Regions from separate parts of the Neobacillus sp. NPDC097160 genome, predicted to be linked through region 3. Evidence: predicted binding sites of a transcription regulator. Region 3 holds the regulator's gene; each other region holds the start of a gene.
The links. The regulator Rex, encoded in region 3, represses fermentation and respiration genes when NADH is low (regulators of the CRP and FNR family bind a similar motif). The targets are predictions, from matches to a motif close to TTGTGAAATATTTCACAA.
Positions count from the first base shown of each region.

Region 1: ACIQXV_RS19285 (cytochrome c3 family protein) is a predicted target of Rex. The motif match lies at 2,336-2,353, and genes of this name have one in related genera.
Region 2: ACIQXV_RS12500 (DUF438 domain-containing protein) is a predicted target of Rex. The motif match lies at 1,746-1,763, and genes of this name have one in related genera.

Region 1 is NZ_JBIWDU010000014.1:22,172-28,021, forward strand. It holds gene secA (preprotein translocase subunit SecA) at 1-1,750, opposite strand, end outside; gene ACIQXV_RS19285 (cytochrome c3 family protein) at 2,457-3,830, shown strand; gene ACIQXV_RS19290 (cytochrome c3 family protein) at 3,857-5,017, shown strand; gene ACIQXV_RS19295 (tetratricopeptide repeat protein) at 5,035-5,742, shown strand; gene ACIQXV_RS19300 (6-bladed beta-propeller) at 5,759-5,850, shown strand, end outside.
Region 2 is NZ_JBIWDU010000007.1:245,790-251,639, reverse strand. It holds gene ACIQXV_RS12505 (long-chain-fatty-acid--CoA ligase) at 78-1,670, shown strand; gene ACIQXV_RS12500 (DUF438 domain-containing protein) at 1,874-2,278, shown strand; gene ACIQXV_RS12495 (ethanolamine ammonia-lyase subunit EutB) at 2,505-3,863, shown strand; gene eutC (ethanolamine ammonia-lyase subunit EutC) at 3,882-4,763, shown strand; gene ACIQXV_RS12485 (sensor histidine kinase) at 4,920-5,850, shown strand, end outside.
Region 3 is NZ_JBIWDU010000022.1:87,036-92,885, forward strand. It holds gene ACIQXV_RS25475 (polymer-forming cytoskeletal protein) at 1-489, opposite strand, end outside; gene ACIQXV_RS25480 (YhbD family protein) at 502-1,125, opposite strand; gene ACIQXV_RS25485 (redox-sensing transcriptional repressor Rex) at 1,236-1,895, opposite strand; gene moaC (cyclic pyranopterin monophosphate synthase MoaC) at 1,930-2,427, opposite strand; gene ACIQXV_RS25495 (ABC-F family ATP-binding cassette domain-containing protein) at 2,598-4,517, shown strand; gene tsaD (tRNA (adenosine(37)-N6)-threonylcarbamoyltransferase complex transferase subunit TsaD) at 4,870-5,850, opposite strand, start outside.

The sequences.
Region 1 (5,850 bases), on a different contig from region 3:
GTTTTTGCGCAGATTCAACAGCACGAGATACCATCTTACTCTGAATTGGCTGGGAATCATCCATTCCAAGCTTTTGCATCATCGCTTTCATATTGTCTGAGCCAAAGCGGCGCATCAGCTCATCTTCCATTGATAAATAAAACTGTGTGACACCAGGATCCCCTTGACGACCGGAACGTCCGCGAAGCTGGTTATCAATCCGTCTGCTTTCGTGGCGTTCGGTACCAATAACCGCAAGGCCGCCAAGTTCAATGACACCTTCACCTAGTTTAATGTCTGTACCACGGCCGGCCATATTGGTCGCAATCGTTACGGAGCCCTTGTGGCCTGCTTCGGCAATGATTTCAGCTTCGCGTTCATGGTTTTTCGCGTTCAAGACATTGTGGTGAATACGTTTTTTGAATAAATAGGTTGAAATTAACTCAGATGTTTCAATCGCAACTGTACCAACAAGTACTGGCTGCCCCTTTTGATTTCGTTCCGCAATATCCTCGACAACGGCGCGGAACTTGCCGTCCATCGTAGAGTAAATTAAATCGGCGCGGTCATCACGGGCAATGGGTCTGTTCGTAGGAATCACGATAACATTCATATTATAAATGTTACGGAATTCTTCCTCTTCCGTTTTAGCGGTACCCGTCATACCGGCTAATTTTGAATACATACGGAAATAGTTTTGGAACGTAATCGTTGCCATCGTCATGCTTTCATTTTGAACTTCGAGGCCCTCTTTCGCTTCAATCGCCTGGTGCAAGCCTTCGCTGTAACGGCGTCCTTTCATTAAACGCCCAGTAAACTGGTCAACAATGACAATTTCGCCTTCCTGCACGACATAATCGATATCGAGGTGCATGCTGACATTCGCTTTTAACGCCTGGTTAATATGATGGTTCAAGGTCACATGCGACATATCAAAAAGGTTTTCAATCCCGAAAGCTTTTTCAGCTTTGCTGATGCCTTCTTCTGTCAGCATAACGCCCTTCGTTTTTTCATCATACGTATAGTCGGTATCCTTTGTCAGCATCCGCACAAAGGCATTTGCTTGGATATAAAGAACAGCCGATTTTTGCGCTGAGCCGGAAATAATCAACGGGGTCCGAGCTTCGTCAATTAAAATCGAGTCAACCTCGTCAATAACCGCATAAAAAAGCGGGCGCTGGACCTTTTGCTCTTTATAAAGAACCATGTTATCACGAAGGTAATCGAAGCCAAATTCGTTATTTGTACCGTACGTAATATCGCAGGCATAGGCAGCTTGCTTTTCATCCTTATCCATGCTGTTCAAATTCAAGCCAACCGTAAGTCCTAAAAATTGATATAGTTCACCCATTTCGGTCGCGTCACGGCTTGCCAAGTATTCGTTGACCGTAACAACGTGAACACCTTTACCCGAGAGGGCATTTAAATAAACCGGCATGGTTGCGGTTAACGTTTTACCTTCCCCGGTCTTCATCTCGGAAATGTTCCCTTCATGGAGAGAAATACCCCCCATCAGTTGAACATGGTACGGATATAAGCCAAGCACACGTCGGGCTCCCTCGCGGACAACCGCAAATGCTTCAACAAGAAGGTCATCCAATGTTTCGCCCTTTTGATAACGGGCCTTAAACTCTTCTGTTTTTTCTCGAAGCTGATCGTCTGTTAACTTTTCTGTTTCAGCTGCAAGGACATCAATTTTCGCTGCAAGCTTGTCTAACCTTTTCAGCTCGCGTTTGTTCAGATCAAATACTTTATTTAAAATCCCCATCATCTGATGAACGCTCCTTTTTATCGAGACTAAAAAATCACTTTTTTAAAAATAAGAAAGTATAAATTTTGACTTTGAGAAATGTCCAGCTCCAGTGCCCTAGCGGCTAGTGTCCTTCGCTCTCCGCCCTACGATAAGTCAACATCGAATCGCCTCCGGCTCTTCGTGTTTCCTTTATTTCAGTTGGAGCGCTCCAGGCCATACGCCGCTGACCAGGGCGCTTGCGCTTTTCTTGTCAAAAATATTCGATAATTTCCCTTATCATCTTACCATTTCCACATTACAGTGACAACAATGGAAGCAAGGGAGCAAAAATTGTCATTCTACTATTATATATCAACGAACTTTTAAACCGTTATCGAATGTTCGATTTTTTGTCAAATATGACAGACTTATGGCATTTTATCTGAGAATACAATTCAGTCGAATGACATGGCAATAAAACTGAATATTGAATGAATGAATATCTGATATTTCGCATAAAGATACATTTATTTCTTTGTTTACACTATATGAATAGTAGTAATCTATCCCTTTAATAACAACGTTTTTATGTTGTTATTAGGGGAAAGCGGGACTTTTGTCTGTATGAAAAAATATTCACAAATTGTACATTGGAATATACTCTCACAATGTTAGATACTACCTTTAGAGAGGTTAATATGGAACATAAATAGAGAAAGAAACCAAAATGGGAAGGGTGAGTTAAGTGGCCATTTGGGGGAAAAAGAAAGATAAAGATAAAGATCCCGAAACGAGAGAAGATAGAAAAAAAGTTGGCCTGATTCGTGGACTATGGCAGAAATTCAGAGGTATAGACTGGAAGAACCCGGTTAACAGGTGGAAATTACTATTCGTGTCACTTGTTGGCTGTATCGTTGTTTTCGGCGGGGGATATGGAGTACTTTCCTTAACCAACTCGCCGTCATTCTGTGCTAGCTGTCATGAAATGGCACCAGAGTATTCAACGTATACAGCAAGCGCCCACAGCAACATTACATGCGTTCAATGTCATATCAAACCTGGGTTCGTCAATATGGTAACCCACAAAATGAAATCGATGAAAGAAGTGTACTACCATGTAACTGGAGTTCCTGAACAAATTGTTCAAACCGAAGAAGAAGCTATTTCAAATGAAAACTGTTTACAATGCCACTCCAAGAACCGCCTTGTCACAGCATCCGGTGACTTGAAGGTTAACCATAAAGGACATATCGAAGAAGGCATTCCTTGTATTTCCTGCCACGCAGGTGTTGTTCACGCTAAAATCGTTAGCCGTGGTATCAATACAGAAGAAGTCCGTGGACATTGGACAAAGGAAACTGCCGAAAAATTAATGGAAAAGAAATACTTGAGACCTAATATGGGATCATGTATTGACTGTCATGACAAAGTAAATAATGGCGAAAAGCCGTGGGAAGATGTTGCCTATAACGTCCCGCCAAATCCGGAGGAAATGGAGAAAAAACTCGAAGAAAAAACAAAAGAAGCATCAGGTGAAGCAGCAAAAGAGGGCGAAAGTAAAGAAGTAGACGCTGCTGTCCATGATGAAAAAACCCAAGCAATCATTTTACAAGCCATTGGTAAGCAGAAAAAGGATGCTAAGATTTCGATGGAATGTAAAACATGCCATAAACAAACAGAAATTCCTAAAACACATAAAAATGTCGATTGGAGCAATAATCACGGCACCACAGCAGTTAAAGACCTAGATAAATGTGTGAACTGTCACCAGGATTCTAAATGGGTTAGAGAAATTCCAAAAGAAGACATCATGTCCCTGCTAAAAATGGGTGATCAAAAGACAAAATATGTACCTAATATGACCCTTGTTAAAGAACAAGCAAGAACGAATAAATTCTGTAGCGCTTGTCACGCTGATCGTCCTGATAGTCATGGAGAAAGCAATCAATGGCTGACAAGTCATGCTGACAAAGCAAAAACAAATGAAATGAAAGCAGAATGCTTTGTCTGTCATGATCGTGAAAAACCAAAAGCTGACGCTGCTGAGCACAAAGCACCAACAGATGTTTATTGCCAATATTGCCATCGAACTGGCTTTAAAGACGATGTTAAAAACTAAGAGATCAAATCTGGGGGGACGCTTTTATGGATGAAGATCACAAACACGACCTGCCGGCCCCTCCTCGTTATCGTTATAAGTTAATCAAATTTGTGACTCTCGCACTGTTTTTTATCGTCGTTTTCCTCTCACTTGGGTTCTCTGGGCTAAAGGCAACCTCTAGCTCAGAGTTTTGCTCATCGTGTCATGAGATGAAACCTGAGGTCTTTACGTGGAAAGCCTCTACCCATAGTGAGGTGGATTGTGTAAACTGTCATACCGACCCAGGGATTAAGCAGATAGCGAAGGATAAAGCAGACGGAGTTATAAAGAATTTACGAAATGAAGAGGATACAACGGCAGCCATAATCCGCATGCCAAAAGAAATTCCTGATAGTGCATGTGAAAAATGTCATAATATTTCAACACGTGAATTTACACCATCAGGGGACATCATTATTCCCCACAAGCAGCATTCAGACAAAAAAATAAAATGTACACAGTGCCATAGCAGCGTTGCCCACGGCAAAATAGCCGATCGAAACATGACCTTTAAGACCGACTATGATAAATGGGACAGCAAGGTTGGAAAGGCAGCGATGGCGGATTTGAAATTTACCCGGCCAGCGATGGAAACATGCATGGATTGTCATATCGCAAGAAAAATTACAACGGAGTGCAGTGCCTGTCATACGACTGGGATGGTTCCAAAGAGCCATAAAAAAGCGGACTTTAAAACAAAAACACATGGCATCGTAGCCAAAACTGAATTAAAGGATTGCAATTCATGTCATAAGTACATGTCAACTGCACCACTGCAAGGATATGAGGAAGCTTCAACAGTTGATAAGTATTTAAATCAGGTAAATAGCGATAAAACCACTAAGAACGAGCACACATATGCAAAGGAAAATACATTTTGCCAAGCTTGCCATAAAATACGGCCAGAAAGCCATACGAAAACATTTATCGGTAATCATGGAACAGAGGCCGGTAAAAACGAACAAAAATGCTATACGTGTCACGACTCTAATAGAACAAATACATCGAGTAATAACACTGTGAATTGTTCAACCTGTCATCAGATGAAACATCTTACTAATTGGCGTAAAGGTCACCCTATTCCTGTCGATAATGTTAAGAGACCGGAAGCAAGATGCTATACCTGCCATGTCGAAAAAACCTGCACAAGTTGTCATAAAAATTAATTGTGAGGAGGGTACTTATGGAAGCACAAGAATTACCAATGATAGAAAAGCCTGAACCATCCAAGGAAACACGAACGAAAAAAAAGAATGACCACTTTACTAAACTACAGGGATTATCACTTATCATTGCTGCGTTGCTTATTAGCTTGATTGGCGGCTATTTTATCAGCGATAAATTTATTTGGACGAATAAAGACCAAAGCAGGATGGACGAACAAATTGCTTATTATGAAGGCTTAGTTAATAAAGAGCCAAATAAACCGGAACACCGAGTTAATCTTGGTTATGCTTATCATTTGAATGGCGAAAATGACGATGCCGTTAAACAATTATTAGTCGCAATTGATTTAGATAAAAAGAATGTTGGGGCATACTTCAACTTGGGACTTGTCTATAACGATGAGAAGCGCTATGACGATGCCCTTAAACAGTCTAAAAAGGCTGTTGAGCTGGCCCCAAAAGATTATAAGGGATATTTGTTAGAGGGAATGGTTTATCGCAAGCTAAAAATGTATACGGAAGCATTAACATCTCTACAAGAAGCAGATAAACTTATGCCAGTTAATAATGATATTATCTTTGAGATTGGGAGAGTTGCAGAGGATCAAGGAAAGGTTAAAGATGCCGAGGAACTTTATAAGAAGGCACTTAGCTATGACCCTCTATATAAACCAGCATCTGAAGCTTTAACAAGATTAGCAGCAAATAATAAAGATAACAACTAAAAGGAGATGACTAGAATTGAAAAAGTCCACTGTATATATTTGGATGAGTGCAATGGTTGTGCTTTCCGTAGCCCTATTCTCAGGCATCACCTTTTTGGATTTAGGGTC
Region 2 (5,850 bases), on a different contig from region 3:
ATAATTTAAAGGATTTTGTCAAAACAGTGGTGAAATTATAAAGTGAATTTTCAAAAAAGTAAAAGGAGTTGATTATAATGTTTACACCCTTAACCCCACTTGATTGGAAGCGGAGAGCGATCAAATATTATCCTCAAAAAACGGCTGTGATCGATGGCGAGAAAGAATTTACATATCAAGAATTTGGACAGCGTGTTGATCAGCTTTCTGCTGCGTTACTTCATGCTGGAGTAGAAGAAGGGGACCATGTGGCAGTGATGCTGCCTAACACCCATTATATGTTGGAATGCTTCTATGGTATTTGCCAGCTTGGTGCGGTAATGGTTCCGTTAAATTACCGTCTTATTGCAGATGATTTGGAGTACATTATCCGTCACAGTGACTCGAAAATGCTAATTGTAGACGAGGAATTTACTGCTCCGATTGAGGAAATGGTTGATCGACTTTCCTTAGAACAAATCATTATTGTGTCTGTACCAGGACATCAAACGTCATTAAACGGTGTTGAGTATGAGGATTTTCTTCAGCATGCTCCCCAAAATGCCGATTTACCGAAGGTGGAAATCGATGAAAATCAGCTTCTAACATTAAATTATACAAGTGGAACCACTTCAAATCCAAAAGGTGTTATGTTAACCCATCGTGGGAATTATCTAAATGCTGCTAATTTCTTATATCATCTAAATGTAAAACCCGATGATGTGTATCTTCATACATTACCGATGTTCCATGCAAATGGCTGGGGCGGTGTCTGGGCGATTACGGCGGCCGGGGGCACCCATGTATGTTTGCGAAAGGTTGATCCGCCATTAATTCTCGAGTTATTTGAACAGAAAAATATTTCACTGTTATGTGGTGCCCCGACTGTTGTGAATATGCTAGTAAATGATCCAAAAGCGAAGGAAGTTGAAATTAAGACGAGCCCTCGCATGGCCACAGCTGGAGCTCCGCCGGCAGCGGCTCTAATTCAAAAGGCACAGGAAATTCTGGGCTTAAATATGATTCACGTATATGGTTTGACGGAAACCTCTCCATTCATCCTTTATTGCGAGTGGAAAAAAGAGTTTGATGCAAAATCGTCCAATGAACAAGCAGCTATTAAGGCAAGACAAGGAATTGAACTTGCCTTTAATGGGGAAACAAAGGTCGTTCATCAAGATGGTGAGGAAGTGGCATGGAATGGGAGAGAGCTTGGAGAAATCGTTACCCGCGGTAATGTTGTGATGGCGGGCTATTACAAGGATCCACAAACAACAGCGGCTGCCGTAAGGGATGGATGGTTCCACACCGGCGATTTGGCTGTCACACATCCTGATGGGTTCATCGAAATTCAAGACCGTGCCAAGGATTTGATCATATCTGGTGGAGAAAATATTTCTTCTACAGAAGTGGAAGGTGTTTTGTATAAACATCCGGCTGTTTTGGAGACTGCCGTCATCGCCATTCCTGATGAAAAGTGGGGCGAGGTTCCACAGGCGATCATCGTGTTGCAGCCCGGTGCAAACGTGACGGAAGAAGAAATTATTCAATTTTGCCGTGCGAACATGGCCCACTTTAAAGCACCAAAAGCTGTTGAGTTTGTGGAAGCTTTACCAAAAACAGCTACTGGAAAACTACAAAAATATCGTTTACGGGAAATGTATTGGAAAGGCCCGAAGAAGGTAAATTAACAGGAGAATTTTAATGAAAGGGCAGTGATGATAAACGTCACTGCCCTTTTTCAATTTTATCTTTCATTTCAGGCGTTCTTAAAGTTTTCACATTTAAAATCGTACTAATGATGTATATCACAAACAACCACTTTTTGAAGTGATAAGTTAGTAATGAGAAATTTATTCGAAAGTTTGTAGCAACAATGAAGGAGAATCCTTATATGAGTGAATTCATTAATAACCGTGAACAACTAACGACTAAAAATACTGATCGCATAACAATATTAAAGCAAATTTTTCAAGACCCTCATAACGGCAGAAATCTAGATGTGGTAAAGGCACATTTCGATGCCTTTATAGGAAAAATAACCGTTGATGAAATTTCCCAGCTCCAGCATGATTTTGGTGAAGGGATCTCTACTGCTGAACTACAGCGCTTGTACTCCCAGCACTCAGCCCTTTTTAATGGCTCAATCGAAAAAGAGAGCTACAAAACAATAAGGCCAGAAGATCAGCCGGGACATCCGATTCATACCTTTAAGCTTGAAAATCAAGAAATTGAAAAATTACTTAAAACGAAAATTCAAATTCACTTATGGCAAAAAGTTTTTTTAGATAGCTTATGAGATAACTCTATCTCTAAAAAAAATCTATCTTTTCACCTATCACCTTGTTATAATTGATAACAAGTGAAAATACTGGGTGAAGGCGCCTTACAAGTTAAGTCATTCTATTGGCTTATACGAGTAGGGCGCCTTTTTGTCGTTTACTGCATCCATTAATGCAAGCGCTTTCCAGTAAGTGAATTCAACACGATAGAAAGGATCTTCAATAATGAGGAGGGAAGAATCTATGTTTACATGTACGGTAAAAAATATAAGGTTCCAGTTTCATTCGATTCAGGAGGTCTTAGCAAAGGCAAGTGAAGAAAAATCAGGGGATAAAATGGCGGGAATTGCTGCTCAGTCTTATCTGGAGCGCATGGCAGCAAAAGTCGTTTTAAGTGAGCTCACACTGAAGGAGATTTATGAGAATCCTGTTATTCCGTATGAACAGGATGAGGTAACAAGAATTATTTATGATGATCTTAATCAATATATATATCAAGAATTAGCCAATTGGTCAATTGGAGAATTAAGAGAATTTATCTTATCACACAAAACAAATGCATCTGATTTATTCCGAATTAGCAAGGGATTAACAAGTGAGATGATTTCGGGTGTGGCAAAACTAATGTCAAGCATCGACTTAGTGATGGCCGCACAAAAAATCAGACCTACTGCTCATTGTAATACAACGATTGGTGAACAAGGCCGTTTGGCATTTCGCTGCCAGCCAAACCACCCGAGCGATAACCCTGAAGGAATTTTAGCATCAATGAAAGAAGGGTTATCATTTGGTTCCGGTGATGCAGTGATCGGTGTAAACCCGAATAATGATAGCGTTGAGTCCGTTTCACGGATATTACATATGACACATGATTTTATCCGAAAATGGGAAATTCCGACGCAAAACTGTGTCCTAGCTCATATTACAACACAAATGCAAGCCTTGAGAAAAGGGGCGCCTATTGGCCTTATGTTCCAAAGCCTTGCTGGGACACAAGCTGCTAATAATGATTTCGGTGTTTCAAGGGCCATTTTGGATGAGGCATATGAACTTATGGCCAAATATGGTACCTCTGCGGGACCGAATCAGCTTTATTTTGAAACAGGGCAAGGATCGGAAGTGTCACTTAATGCCCATCATGGGATTGATATGCAGACACTTGAAGCTAGAACCTATGGCTATGCACGTCACTGGAAACCGTTTATGGTTAATAATGTTTCAGGCTTCATAGGACCGGAAACAATTTATGATGGTAAACAAGTAATTCGCGCGGATCTAGAGGATCTTTTTATGGGAAAATTACATGGACTTCCAATGGGGATTGCCCCAACCTATACGAACCATATGCAAGCTGACCAAAATGATCAGGAAATTGCCGGTATGCTGACTGCTCTTGCCGGTGCAAACTTCTATATGGGTGTACCAGGCGGGGATGATGTCATGCTTAGCTATCAAGATACAAGCTATCATGATGATGCAAGCTTAAGAGAGATGCTTGGTCTTCGTCCATTAAGGGAGTTTGAACAGTGGTTGGAGAAAATGGGCATTATGGAAAATGGCCGCCTTACCGAGCGAGCTGGAGATTTATCCATTTTTAAATAAGGAAGGAGGAATTCAATAATGGATATACAAGCTATTGTTAAACAAGTGCTGGAGGAATTAGGGAAAACAGAACTAAAAAATGTAAGGCCGTCAACAACACCGATTTACCAGGAAAAGGTAGAAAAAATGATTCGGAGTATAGTATACGAAAAAGAAAAGGTCGTAAGAGTAAACAGTCCAATGGATGGTGAAATAATTGAAAAGGTACAATCAATAACACCTGCAAGAATTGGAATTGGACGGACAGGAACTCGCATGAAGACAAGGGAATACCTTGATTTCCGCATCGATCATGCTGCAGCGCAAGACGCTGTTTTTCGAGGGGTTTCTAAGGAGTTTTTATCAGAATTAAACCTTCCAGTCCTCCAGTCAAAATCGGAATCGATGGATGAATATTTAATGAATTTAGATAGTGGCCGGAAGCTTGATGATGCATCAAGAAAATGGGCTGAAAAGAATCTTTCAAAAGGCAAACAAGTACAAATTATTGTTTCGGATGGACTTAGTTCTACTGGAGTCGAAGCGAATATCCGGGATTTACTGCCGGCACTGGTTCAAGGATTACAGGTGAAAAATATTTCCCTTGGTGAACCTGTTTTTATTAAAAGAAGCCGTGTATGGATCCAGGATGAATTGGCGTCCATCACTAATTGTGATGTTGTCATTTCTCTAATTGGTGAACGCCCGGGCTTAGCTACTGCAAAAAGTATTAGTGCCTATCTTATTTATCGTCCAAGTCAAGACACTGTCGAAGCGGATAGAACGGTCATTTCTAACATACATGATGGCGGGATACCGCCTGTTGAAGCAGGAGCCTATCTAGCCGATTTAATAGGGGATGTTTTAAAGAACAAAGCCAGTGGGGTTAAATTGACTCAATTAAAATTGAGTAGTGATTGATGAATCTGGTGAAATCCTGGATTTAATCATATTTCGCATTTTAAACGCTTACCTTCATAAGTTTCTAAAACATCACATTATTGACAAAATTCGCAAATGCCTACTATAATGTTTCATATATTCTATCTTTCTACACTTTTAGGAGAGATACAACAAATGAAATATAATAGGGTAGAAGAATTATGCAACATTCACACGAATCTATCGGTAGCAGACGTTCAAAAAATTAATGAGATAGTGGTTACATTGCCATTAATTGCAGACTTAAATAAAGCAAATGTTTTCGTTGATTGTCCTACAAAAGATGGTAAGCATGCACTTGTCGTGGCGGAAGCTGTACCTAAAACCGCGAAGTCAGTCTATAAAAAAACCGTTGTAGGAAAATTAGTCTATGAGGCTTTTGAACCTTCTGTTCTCTTTACTTTACGAACGGGTAAGCCGATGTTTCTTAATCGGGCATTGACTCAAGAAGGAAAGACGGTCGATCAAAGCGTGGTCCCAATAATAGCCGACAACAATCGTATTATTGGTACACTGATTATGGAAAAAGATATCAGTGAACAGGTTCGATATCAGCAAAAAATGGAAGCGTTGTCAGAGGCGACGGAAACATTGAGTGGTATTTTGATTGGTATGACCGAGAACAGACCGATCATTCCTGAGGTCATTGAAGAATCATTATTCTTTATTGACCAGGAAGGAAAAATTCTATATTCCAATCCTGCAGCTTCAAATTTAATCCAAGAAATAGGAGAGGACAATTTTACGCCGGGGGATTTGCTCATTGACTATTTCCCAATTATTAAAGGAATTCTCAATGACTCAGAAGAACTTTTAGTCCAAGAAGTAAATATTTTGAATAAAGTTTTTCAAATAAAAAAGATTACTTTAGGGCAGCATGTGAAATCAAATGGAACCTTTGTGATTTTTAAAAACATTACTGAATTGAGGGAAAAGGAAAGAGAATTAATTGTTAAATCAGTAGCGATTCGAGAAATTCACCATCGAGTAAAAAACAATCTGCAAACTGTGGCAAGCTTGTTACGCCTTCAAATACGTAGGGGCCTCCCTGAGGAAAGTAAAGTCC
Region 3 (5,850 bases):
GAGAATCGTTTGCCCGCCTATTTCCTTTGCCTTACACTCTCCGAAAATTTTAATATCCACGTGATCAGCATTTAAAAGCCCGCCAATCCTAAATATGGATTCCGCATTAAACGTTTCGGCTTCACAATCCCCTTCGACCGTAAGCCTGCCTTTAATTTTGATTTCCTCTGCCTTTACCCTTCCACCGATAGTCGCTTTTCCCGCCACCTTGAAATGATCCACATAGAGGTTATTTTCAATTTTCGCTGTTCCATCCACTGTTAACATTTTGCATTCGAGATTCCCTTTAATTTTTCCGTTTCCGTTAACCTTCGCTTTATTCGTCATGACATTCCCGTTGACCATACCCGAACCATGACATTCAAATACTACACACTCTATATCGCTGTTAACTGTTCCTTTTCCATTGATAGTTACATGGTGAAATTCCCCGCCGTTTGCTGACCCAAAGCCGTTAAGATTCAGGTCTCCCCTTTTTTTCGTATCCATGGTCATTCTCCTTTATAATAGTTTCGCTTTCATCTCTTCCATACATTTCACAAGAGAAAGCTGCACAACGATTTTCGTTCCCTGTTCAAACTTTATTTCCTCCGTATTTATGAGTAAAAAGCACGATGAAACCCCCAATTTTCTTGTCAGCACGATTTCCCCGTTTTTCTGTTTGATTAATCCCCTATTATCCTTTACGACTTGAAGCAGCATTTTCCCTTCATCTAGGTTAATTTCCCCGGATTGCAGCAGCTTCTCTAATACATAGACTTCAAGAATTCTTGAAAAATCAAAATGTGATCCGCCCTTTTCATGCTCAAGATATAAGTCCATAACCGCACCCGAAACAATGTTACGTTTTACTAGTTCATCATTAGTGAAATGTAACTCTGTTACATTAGGAGAAAACATATCTGCCAGTTCATCCAAGGAAAGATTCTCTTTCATCGTCTGAATCTTGTCGATCCGTTCTAAGATCTTTTCTTTTGGAAAAAATGTTTCCTGGCCCGTAAACGTTGACTTTCGAACAAACCATTCCTCTGGAATGAGATCCTTTCGTTTCCAGCGATATAGCTGTCCGTACGAAATCCCTGCCATATCCAATAAATCCTTTTTAGAAATTAACTCCTCGCTCATTAGTAAAAACCCCTTTCTGTCTTATAATGTAACATAACACTGTTACGCATGTAAAGACTGAAAATAAAAAAAGGGCTATTCACCACTTTCTGTGAATAACCCACTTCAACTTATTCTTCTATTTCCTCTGTCTCTGTCGGATAATGCTTTAAAAAGTAAATGAGTGATTGCAGTTCTACTGCTAAGTCGATATGATGAACCCGAATGGACGGAGGGACATTTAATCTTGCCGGGGTAAAGTTTAATATCCCTTTCACATCAGCTTTCACAAGTCGGTCGGTAATCATCTGTGCTACGGGAGCCGGAACGGTTAGAATCGCAACTGATATTTGTGCATCCGTCAGCACCTTTTCCAATTCATCCATATTGTAAACCGGTACCTCGCGGATTTTGGTTCCCATTTTTGCCGGATCGACATCGAAAGCACATTCTATTTTTGTGTTATTATTTTTTAAAAAATTATAGTTTAAAAAGGCCGTACCAAGATTACCTACGCCAATTAACGCAACCTTTGTTAATTCATCCTGGTCGAGTGTTTTACGAAAGAAGGTTAGTAAGTAATTGACATTGTACCCATAGCCTTTTTTCCCTAATGCACCGAAATACGAAAAATCGCGGCGAATCGTTGCCGAATCGACCTTAACCGCTTCACTTAATTCCGCAGATGAGACCCTTTGCTTGCCGGAAGTATGCAGGTTTTTTAAAAATCGATAATAGAGGGGCAGCCGTTTGGCTGTCGCCTGTGGTATCTTCATCGTTTCATTACTCATAATCTCCCACACCCCTTTAAATTTTAGTTAACGATCATTTCACTTGTTCAGTTCGCTTAAAGTCACCATTTTTTCCGCCCGTTTTCTCAACTAAATAGGTCGGTCCAATGACCATGCCTTTATCGACTGCTTTACACATATCATAGACGGTTAAAGCACAAGCTGAAGCGGCTGTTAACGCTTCCATTTCCACACCCGTGTTCCCTTTTGTTTTAACCGCTGCAGCAATTTGTAATTGATAATTTTCTTGCTGACCCTTTTCCCATGAAAAGGAGATATTTACCCCTGTTAAGGGAATTGGATGACACATCGGAATGAGATCCCAAGTCTTTTTAGCCGCCATGACTGCCGCAACCTGAGCTACTGCTAAAACATCACCTTTTTTCATGTCATGATTGGTTATTTTTTCAAAAATTTCTTTACTAACCGTTATGCTGGAATGAGCCAGAGCGGTACGTGCCGTTTCCAGTTTGTCGCTGACATCGACCATCTTTGCTCTGCCTTCTTTATTAAAATGAGTAAATTCTACCATAAAAAATATCCTCCTATCCAAAAATAATACACTATTTTTCCTTTTATGTGTGTGAAACTTTGAACTTTTTTATCTGAGTAAAGACATCGCCTGATACTGAAAGACTAGCGCTTTATTGCCGACATTCCCTTTATACGGTACACTACTAGTATGTACAGAGGTGAATAAAGATGATTTTGTTGCAGGTTAATCAACTACAAAAATATTATGGCGCTGACCTTATTTTATCGAATATAAAGCTAGAATTACAAACGCGGGACCGAGTTGCCCTCGTCGGTCGAAACGGCGCTGGAAAATCGACATTATTGAAGATTATTGCCGGCCACTTGTCACATGATGGCGGTGAGATTATCAAGCCAAAAGAAGTGACGATCGGCTATTTAGCGCAAAATACCGGCCTTGAATCTAATTTGTCCATTTGGGAAGAAATGTTGACTGTCTTCGAACCGCTTCGCACGATGGAAAAATCACTGCGCAATCTGGAAGTGCAAATGGCCGATCCTAATGTGTTCGAAAACACGGTGAAATACGAGAGAATTATAAAAGAATATGATCAGCTCCAAGTGCAATTTAAGGAACAGGGAGGCTATCAATACGAAGCAGATATGCGCTCCGTCCTGCATGGGTTAAATTTTCTCGAAAGTTCCCTAATGATTTCTAGTTTAAGCGGCGGACAGAAAACCCGGCTAGCCCTTGGCAAGCTGCTGTTAACGAGACCCGATATCTTAATTCTGGACGAGCCCACAAACCATCTGGATATTGATACCCTATCATGGCTCGAGCAATACTTGCAGGGCTATGATGGCGCGATTTTAATTGTTTCCCATGACCGCTATTTTTTAGATAAGGTTGTTACACAGGTCTATGAGGTATCACGAAAGCAAATCGCGCGGTTTACGGGTAATTATAGTTCTTACCTTGAACAAAAAGCCGCTAATTATGAGCGCGACATAAAACTTTATGAAAAGCAGCAGCAAGAAGTCGATAACCTAAAGGACTTTATCCAACGGAATTTAGCGCGGGCCTCGACGACAAAACGAGCACAAAGCCGCCGGAAAAAGCTTGAAAAAATGGAGATTATGGACCGTCCGCTTGGTGACGAAAAGTCTGCGACGTTCTCGTTTGAAATTGAAAAACAAAGCGGGAATGACGTTCTAACGGTAGACTCACTAGAAGTTGGTTATGATGGTGACAAGGTTTCTGAGGATATCACCTTTCGCGCCTATAAAGGGGAAAGTATTGCCCTTGTTGGTCCCAATGGAATCGGTAAATCGACACTGTTAAAAACGATTATTAAAAAACTGCCAGCACTTGCCGGTTCGATTTTTTACGGAACAAATCTCGCAATTGGTTATTATGACCAGGAGCAGGCAGAATTAACCTCCAATAAACGCGTCTTGAATGAACTTTGGGACGATTATCCGTTAAAAAGTGAAAAAGAAATTCGGACGGTTTTAGGGAACTTCCTTTTTTCCGGTGATGATGTTTTAAAAATCGTTTCTACTTTAAGCGGTGGTGAAAAAGCACGGCTGGCTCTGGCTAAGCTGATGCTGGAGAAAGCGAATGTATTAATTTTGGACGAGCCAACCAACCACCTTGATTTGGATAGCAAGGAAGTTCTAGAGAATGCCCTGATTGATTACCCCGGGACGATTTTATTCGTCTCGCATGACAGATATTTCATTAACCGGATCGCCACAAAGGTTTTGGAGCTTAGCCGTCATGGCAGTGTAGAGTATCTAGGTGATTATGACTATTATCTAGAAAAGAAATTGGAGCAGAAAGAACTAGCGGCACTAGCCCTCGCTGCATCTACAAAAACGGCTGCTGAAAAGGAAGTTCTAGACAAAAATAGTTATCAACAGGATAAAGAAAGCAAAAAGCTTGAGCGGCAGCGTAAAAGAAAGTTAGAAGAGATGGAATTACGAATTGAAGAGCTCGAGGAACAAATTCAAGCGTACGAGCAGCAATTATGCGCACCAGAAATTTTCCAGGACCATGAAAAAGTATTAGAAATCAACATAAAAAGTGAAAAAGCTAAGACAGAGCTTGAGCAGTTGATGGAAGAATGGGCTGAACTTGCGGAGTAATGAATGAAACCGGGCTTTAGTGGCTCGGTTTTTTTTGCATTTTATAGATATCCACAAAATCTCATGCGTTATCGACAAATATCTGATATATATCGACAAAATAGATAAACATATCAACAAATTTCTACAGGATTTCTACAAAATTTTTAGAAATATCCACTTTTCCACAACATTATTCACATTTAAAAGGTTTTATTTCTAGGCAGTTTTTATGCTTTTCCACATTATCCACATTTACCACTGTTTTTATCCACATTATCAACAGTATACACAGGGTTATCCACAATTTGTTGATTATTTCTGTATTTTTCAAAAAATTTATCCACAAAAAAACCCTTCTTATTCAGAAGAGTTAATTGTTATAAAGTTCGATATCCAATCCTGGAATGGCATTTAATGAAAGGTCAGCCCTAATTCCTTTTTCAAACATGACACTTCCGGCAGCCGCAATCATCGCCGCATTGTCTGTGCATAACGATAATGGGGGGATCACTAATTCAATCTGGGAATTTGCCGAAAAGGCCTTTTCAAGAGCCATTCTTAGTCCCTTATTTGCAGCAACCCCGCCAGCAACTAGAACCTGTCCGACGCCATATTCGGCTGCGGCACGCTCCGTCTTTTTCACAAGTACTTCAATCACACTTGCTTGAAAGCTGGCTGCCAGGTCTTCCGGGGCGATCGACTCACCACGCTGCTCCGCGTTATGAACCGTATTGATAACAGCTGATTTTAACCCGCTAAAGCTAAAATCATAGGAGCCTTCCTCAAGCCAAGCTCTAGGTAAGTCAATTGTTGGACTTCCTTCCTGTGCCAATCGGTCAACATGAGGGCCGCCTGGATACGGCATATTTAATGTCCTCGCCACTTTATCATAGGCTTCACCTGCGGCATCATCCCTCGTTTCTCCAATCACTTCAAAGTGACCATGCTCTTTCATATACACAAGCTCTGTATGCCCGCCTGAAACGACTAGTGCTAAGAGTGGAAATTTCAACTCTGTTACCAGCCTGTTTGCGTAAATATGTCCAGCGATATGATGGACAGGTACTAGTGGCTTGTTATGGGCAAAGGCAAGTGCTTTTGCCGCGTTTACCCCAATTAGAAGTGCCCCCACTAAACCCGGGCCTTCTGTAACGGCTATGGCATCGAGGTCTGAAAAAGTTACATTTGCCTGCTTCATTGCCTCTTCAATCACGAGCGTTATTTGTTCAACATGATGACGAGAGGCAATTTCAGGCACAACGCCGCCGAAGCGCTTATGACTTTCAATTTGTGAAGCCACCACGTTTGCAGCAATTTCTCTGCCATTTTTAATAATGGCGACTGCCGTTTC